One region of the Oleiphilus sp. HI0125 genome, then DNA from elsewhere that is predicted to be linked to it. Evidence: predicted binding sites of a transcription regulator. Region 1 holds the regulator's gene; the other holds the start of a gene.
What was found. Region 1 encodes FliA, which starts transcription of late flagellar genes. Its sites were predicted from a motif close to CTAAAGTTNNNNNNNNNNCNGCCGATA; they were not measured.
Positions count from the first base shown of each region.

Region 2: the regulator FliA is predicted to act here: its motif matches at 1,781-1,807, upstream of A3762_RS11255 (DUF5610 domain-containing protein).

Region 1 covers NZ_LWGF01000834.1:7,005-10,427, reverse strand. The annotation lists gene flhF (flagellar biosynthesis protein FlhF) at 1-532, shown strand, start outside; gene A3762_RS13555 (MinD/ParA family protein) at 653-1,465, shown strand; gene A3762_RS13550 (RNA polymerase sigma factor FliA) at 1,537-2,256, shown strand; gene cheY (chemotaxis response regulator CheY) at 2,390-2,776, shown strand; gene A3762_RS13540 (protein phosphatase CheZ) at 2,784-3,423, shown strand, end outside.
Region 2 covers NZ_LWGF01000746.1:17,182-20,604, forward strand. The annotation lists gene A3762_RS11240 (mechanosensitive ion channel domain-containing protein) at 1-310, shown strand, start outside; gene A3762_RS11250 (YHS domain-containing (seleno)protein) at 1,202-1,651, opposite strand; gene A3762_RS11255 (DUF5610 domain-containing protein) at 1,854-2,990, shown strand; gene A3762_RS11260 (carboxylesterase) at 3,090-3,423, opposite strand, start outside.

The sequences.
Region 1 (3,423 bases):
ACACGAGCAGCTAAAAGTGTTTGGAAGAATTCTGAATGTTCCAGTGCATGTTGTTGACGAGGATAATTGCTTAGATGCGATTCTAGACAAATGCTCTGATCGCAAGCTTGTATTGGTGGATACGGCTGGTTTGATGCAGTCTGATCGTTCGTGGAATGAGCAGCTTAAAGAATTAAAAATGTCTGCGCATCGCATTCAAAACTACTTAGTGATGCCGGCAACGGGTCAGTATGCTGTGATAAAGGCTAACTATAAGCATTACAAGATGGTCGGGCTAGCGGGAACAATTATTACCAAACTTGACGAAGCTGTAAGCTTTGGGGAAGCATTAAGTTACCTTATAGCGAGTAAACTTCCCTGCGCGTATGTAACAGATGGCCAGAGAGTTCCAGAAGATATTCATTTGGCGGAGCGTCAAAGTCTGCTCAATAAAGCGGAGGAATTATTGAATAGTTCCGAGCGATGGGTGACAATTCCGAGCCACGCGAATGCGCAGCAGCATGTAGACGAATCAGTTAGCAATTTTGCTTAATACCACTGGCGTCAACTAGACAAATTTCACCAATCACCTATTTTGGTTGTTGGTAGTCGCTTTTAAGGTTTGTCTTGTCTCGAAGCGAAGAAGAAGTAAAACAAAAGGATATTCATCAGCATGGCGAATTCAAGCCCTGTTCAAGTTATAGCGGTCACTGGCGGTAAGGGTGGGGTCGGTAAAAGTAATGTATCGATCAACCTTTCTTTAGCCTTAGCGGATCTAGGTCGCAAAGTGACATTGCTCGATGCGGATTTAGGTTTGGCAAATATCGACGTGCTCTTGGGTATTACCGCAAAAGGAAATATCTCAGACGTTATATCAGGTGATTTAAGTCTGCGCGATATTCTTGTAGAAGGCCCCAAAGGAATAAAGATCGTGCCGGCTGCATCCGGAACGCAAAAGATGGTTGCGCTTAACCATCTAGAGCACGCCGGTTTAATCAACGCCTTCAGTGAATTATCACAAGATCTTGACGTTCTGATTGTGGATACCGCAGCGGGTATATCAGATGGTGTTGTATCGTTTGTTCGTGCAGCTCAAGAAGTGTTAGTGGTTGTGACCGATGAGCCAACGTCTATTACCGATGCCTATGCATTAATAAAGCTGCTTAATCGCGACTACGACATGTACCGTTTTCGTGTCCTTGCAAATATGGTTCGCAGCCCAGAAGAGGGGCGCCATCTCTTTTCAAAGCTTACCTCTGTGACGGAACGTTTTCTTGATGTTGCACTCCAATATGTAGGTTCTGTTCCTTACGATGAAAACGTACGCAAAGCTGTCCAGCGTCAGCGCCCTGTATTAGAAGCTTACCCCCGCGCTAAAGCATCTATAGCATTCAAGCAGCTCGCTCAAAAGGCTGATTCGTGGCCATTACCAAGCACTCCAAGAGGACATTTGGAGTTTTTTGTTGAGCGCTTAGTGCAAGCCTAGGATTGGCTTTAGCCTCGTAATGATTTATTCCCCATGCAGTATTTTTACGGCAGGGCCATACTGTTTTGTTGATGTATAACGAAAAAGAAACACAGTACGCAGATGAGTTGATCGTGAAGCATGCGCCCTTAGTAAAGCGTATTGCACATCATCTAATGGCTCGCCTTCCATCAAGTGTTCAAGTCGATGATTTGATTCAGGCCGGCATGATTGGCCTGCTAGAGGCTGCGCAAAAATACGAAAGTGATCGTGGTGCGGCGTTTGAGACTTATGCCGGAATCCGAATTCGCGGCGCGATGATGGATGAAGTCCGTAAGGGCGATTGGGTGCCTCGTTCCGTACATCGCAACGCGCGCCGCATCGCGGAAGCAGTAAAAGCGATTGAGGCTAGAACTGGGCAAGATGCGAGTGACGAGCAAATTGCCGCAGAGCTTGAAATGTCTCTCGATGAATATTTTGCGTGCCTGAAAGATAGTAATGCCGGTAAGCTTTTTTCACTCGAGGAACTGGCTGAAAACTCTGAAGGTCAAGGCTTTGAAGTCGAGAGTGGCTCGATTGCTGATCGACCGAGTGATTCCTTTAGTGAGCAGCAGTTTAAAAAAGCTCTAGCATCTGAGATAGAGCGTTTGCCGGAACGCGAAAATTTAGTGCTTTCTCTTTACTATGAAGAAGAGATGAATCTAAAAGAAATAGGCTTAATTCTTGATGTGAGTGAGTCTCGTGTTAGTCAAATTCACTCACAGGCAGCTATCCGTTTAAAGGCACGAATGTATGAGTGGATTGATTCGTAATTTACGACTATCCATAACTAATCAAAGTTCTTGATTTTCCAATAAAAAAAACTGGCTAGACTCATTTCTCTGTCTAGACTTCATATTAGGGTTTGAAACGCTATCAAAGGTTTCGACAGGAATGGAGGTCGACTTGAATAAAGATATGAAAATCCTTGTTGTTGATGATTTTTCGACAATGAGGCGCATTATTAAAAACCTACTTCGCGATTTAGGGTTCACAAATACCGATGAGGCTGATGACGGCAATACTGCATTGCCGATGCTGAAAACCGGTAAGTATGACTTCCTCGTGACGGATTGGAACATGCCAGGAATGACTGGTATTGACTTGCTTAAGACCGTTCGTGCAGATGATGACTTAAAGTCTTTACCTGTGTTGATGGTTACCGCTGAAGCAAAACGAGATCAGATCGTTGCAGCGGCACAAGCAGGTGTAAATGGGTATGTGGTTAAGCCATTTACAGCAGCCGTCTTGAAAGAAAAAATCGAGAAAATCTTCGAACGAATTGATGCCTAGTACTGTTATGAACGAACTAACTCCGTCACAAGCAGCGCAAAGCATTGAAGGTGTAGAAGGCTTTGAACAACTGCTTAAAGAACAAACAAGTCAGCTAAAAGATCTCGTTGATCAGGGCGACTTGTCTTCCGCGCTTAGTCTCATCTCTGAGATTAATCAAACTCGTGATAAAACACTTTATGTCGAAGTAGGTCGATTGACTCGCAGTCTCTATGAATCAATTCGCGACTTTCAGATTGATTGCGGTGATGCACAAAGCCGAGAAGCTTTATCGAAAATTGATGATGCATCTGACCGACTAGCCTTCGTCGTTGATATGACGAATAGCGCTGCCAACAAAACCTTAGACCTTGTTGAAGAAACAATGCCTTATGCATCGCATATGAAAGATGAGGCTGATCAACTTAAGCAAGAGTGGCAAAAGTTGCGCCGTAAGGAAATGAGCCCTAGTGAATTTAGAGACCTAACGGGGCGCATGGATACCTTCTTGACTCAACTTGGTAATGACTCAGATAAGGTATATAAAAATTTATCATCTATATTGCTTGCACAGGATTTTCAGGACTTAACGGGTCAAGTTATCAATCGTGTAACAAATTTAGTTAAAGATGTTGAAGAAAATCTCGTTAACCTTGTAAGGATGGCCG
Region 2 (3,423 bases), on a different contig from region 1:
GTACTCTCAGATTTCATTCTTCCTGTCTTCTGTTTTCGCGGTCATTGGCGTTGCTCTGTTCGCGCAGTGGTCAATACTCAGCAACATCACAGCTAGCTTAATTATCTTTTTTGGTTTTCCATATCGCGTTGGGGATGAGATCCGAATTATGGATAAAGATGATCAAATATGGGGTGTGATCGAAGAGATCACTTTGTTTCATGTGTTGATGCGTAGAGGCGAAGAATTAATTACTTATCCGAATAATTTGATACTGCAAAAAGGGGTGATCAAAAATCCTGTTATCGAACAAGAGAGTGATGAGGAGTAAGACGCTAAGAAGGATGAAAAAGACACTGCCTAACTGAGTATTCTGCGTCTAATATTTTGAGAGTATTGCGTCTATTGTGCCGTCTTCTATCATGGATTGAATGGCTTTGTCGAGAGCATGTTTTACTTCTTTGGCATCGTGATGATTCAATGATCTTGGAATACCGATAAAGTTTGGATCGCGAGAAATGACCTACTCAGAAAATTCAAAATCGTCAGGACTAAGTCCGGCTTTTTCGCATTGTAATTCATCAGATAACGATCCCTAGAGAATATTGCCGCGTCCACTCTTCCTGATGCAAGCAGAAGAATACGTTGCTAGGTCCCTTCATCTTTTACAAATGTGAGCTGATTTTTTGTTGAGCAAACTTGCCTGAATAATTGCTGCCTCTGCTCATTGCGAGTGTTTTGCCTTTCGGATCATTGTAACTAGTAAAAGTGAAAGACTGATCTTTTCTAGATACTAGCAGCACATGATCCATTAAGATTGGGCCCGAGAATAGATAATGATTTTCGCGTTAGGGTGTCTTCGAAAACCCTGTTAATACGCCATCACCCTTTAAGGCCTCTTGTTGCGCTCGCTCCCAAGGTCTCACTTTTAAGTTAGGCTCATAGCTCGTTCGTCGAATTGCTTCGGCTGCGATTTCTAGGCTGTAACCGCTCGGCATTCCATTAGCATTGGCAAACTGTTTGGGTTCGTTGTCAGGCTTTACAAATAAAGTAAGAACCTGGTCAGACTGTACTTGAAGCGAGATCGAACAGAGTAAACAGAGCCAAATGAGTGGACGGAATTTATATCGAGTGAACATGCGTAGGTTTTAAAGTAATCGAACACCTACAAATTCTGGCAGACGAATTACACTGTCTTGTTTAATCAACTAGTTCTCTCTGCTTAATTTGATGTGAGTTTCGGCCAGTTCTTATCGGCGCGACTAACGTTTCCTGGGATGTCCTTTGCCCAGGTAAATTGCACTGACTGGTTGTAGTTTAGGTAGAGCTTGCCCTCGTGAATGCGCCAAGCTTCAGGATCAATCTTTGCCGTGTAACCTTGGCTAACAGCCCATGCGCAATAGCCACCATATTGTGGTGCGAACTGTTCAGGGTTATCAATGAACAGCTGTTTGTTTTCTGCATTTGCAAAGTACCAGGTTGCGCCATTCCACTCATACGTAAACTCACTTTCGCCTTTGACGGGCTTCGATTGGGAGAAATATGCGACTGGATCGTAGCCTTCAATCGCCTTGCCAAAGAAATCTGTATAAACCTGTTCCACGGCATTTGCAGGTGATATAAACAGAGTAAGAAGGGTGACGAAACTAAGGTAGCGTAATAGTGTTTGCATAGTTTAAGACCTTTTCGTTGTGCCCTGTAGACTAGTCGTTAGTGAAAAAGTTTCACGCAAGTTTAGCTACGACATAGAGGGCGAAATAGATCGAAGAAATAAAGCGAAATAAATTTGCACTTTTTGTACTTAAAGGGTCCTAGTTTTCGGTCGATAACGTACCATAGTAAATGTAATCAATACCTCAGTAGGGTGGAGACACGTGGTTTCTTTTCTCAATAACTTAACACCGAATGTACGCGCGGATAATGGTCTTGTTTCAGAGCGTCCGAGCGATACTGCAACGCTTTTCTCTCAGGGCTTGAAGCGTGGGATGGGTGTCGATGTAAAACCATCACCCGAAAATGACCCAGGGAACAAGGTTTTTGACGTTCAGAAGGTAGTGGATACTGTCTCAGGGTTTATCGAACAGCGTATTACTGAGCGTCGAAACGAAGGCGCGAGTCAGGCTGAATTAGAAGATCTAATAGCGCAGGCAAGAGAAGGCGTTGCAAAAGGTTTTCAGTTAGCGCGCGAAGACATTGCAAGTCTTGATCGTTTAGACCCAGAGCTGTCCTCAAATATCGACGCAGCGGAACGAGGGATCGGCACACGTATTGATCAAATTGAAGAAAGCTTAAAACCTGCCGATGAGGGCGTGCCGACCAGTTTGTCGAGCAATTCGTTTGCAGCATTAACGGATCGAAAAAGTTTTGAACGCTCGCAAGCGAGTTTTCAGTTTGAGTTGACTACTCAGGAAGGTGATCGTATTCAAATATCTGCACAGGAACTGTTCCAACGTCGAGAACAGTTCTCAGCAGTTCAATCTAATGGCGTATCGGCTAGTCGTTTTAGTAGCGATACGACGACCGCAAGCGCGTTTTCTATTCAAGTGAATGGTGATTTAAACGAGGATGAGCGGGCTGCACTGGATGATCTCTTACAGCAAGTCGCTGATTTAAGTGACTCGTTTTTTGAGGGCGATATCGCGAGCGCGTTTAATCAAGCATTGTCTTTGGAATTCGATAGTTCGCAGATCGCTCAATTTAGCGTTGATCTCCAGTCTTCTAGTGTTTCTGTTATTGAGCAAACCGATGTGCGGGCTGCTCAATTCAATACGCCTGTTCCCGATGAGTATCGCGCTCCGCAGCTTCCGCTCGGTATTCAAACTTTGCTCAGTGATTATGCTGAGCGCGTAGAAAAGCTTCTAAAAACCGCACAAGAGTTTAGTGAAAAAGTGGGGCTTGAGCAGACAGGCGAGTCTTTGCTTAAAGACTTACAACAACGTTTTGATACATCCGTAGGCCGAGATAACTCTCAGTCTGAGTTTTTTGATGCGCTTCTAGATAAGCTTTCTTAACACTCCATTTCAACACTTCATCTTAAAAATACGTCTTGATGAATGAACGCTCCAGTGCTGGTGTTACCGAGAGCGTTCCTTTTCTCCAGTTACACCGCGTTATAACTCAGCCATTTCGCTAATTGTTGATTCCAGCTCAGCATAATACGGGTTGTAGGTTAAGCGGGCATGTACTTTACCTTTTTCTGTATAGCCCCATGCTGAGTACCATACTTCGCGGCCATCGTTGCAGTGCTTAAGATCTCGCAAGCTCATACTATTCAAACACATGGTTCTCTCTGCTTGCTCGCCGTAGTAAAAGTTAGAGGGCGCAAATAGTGGGCTCATATGCGATCCAGTACTTATACGTTTGTCAGCAATACGCATCGATTCAAACAAGATACTTGGTTCGTCGAAACGGGACTCACCATACCAAATGGTTTGATTAGTTGGA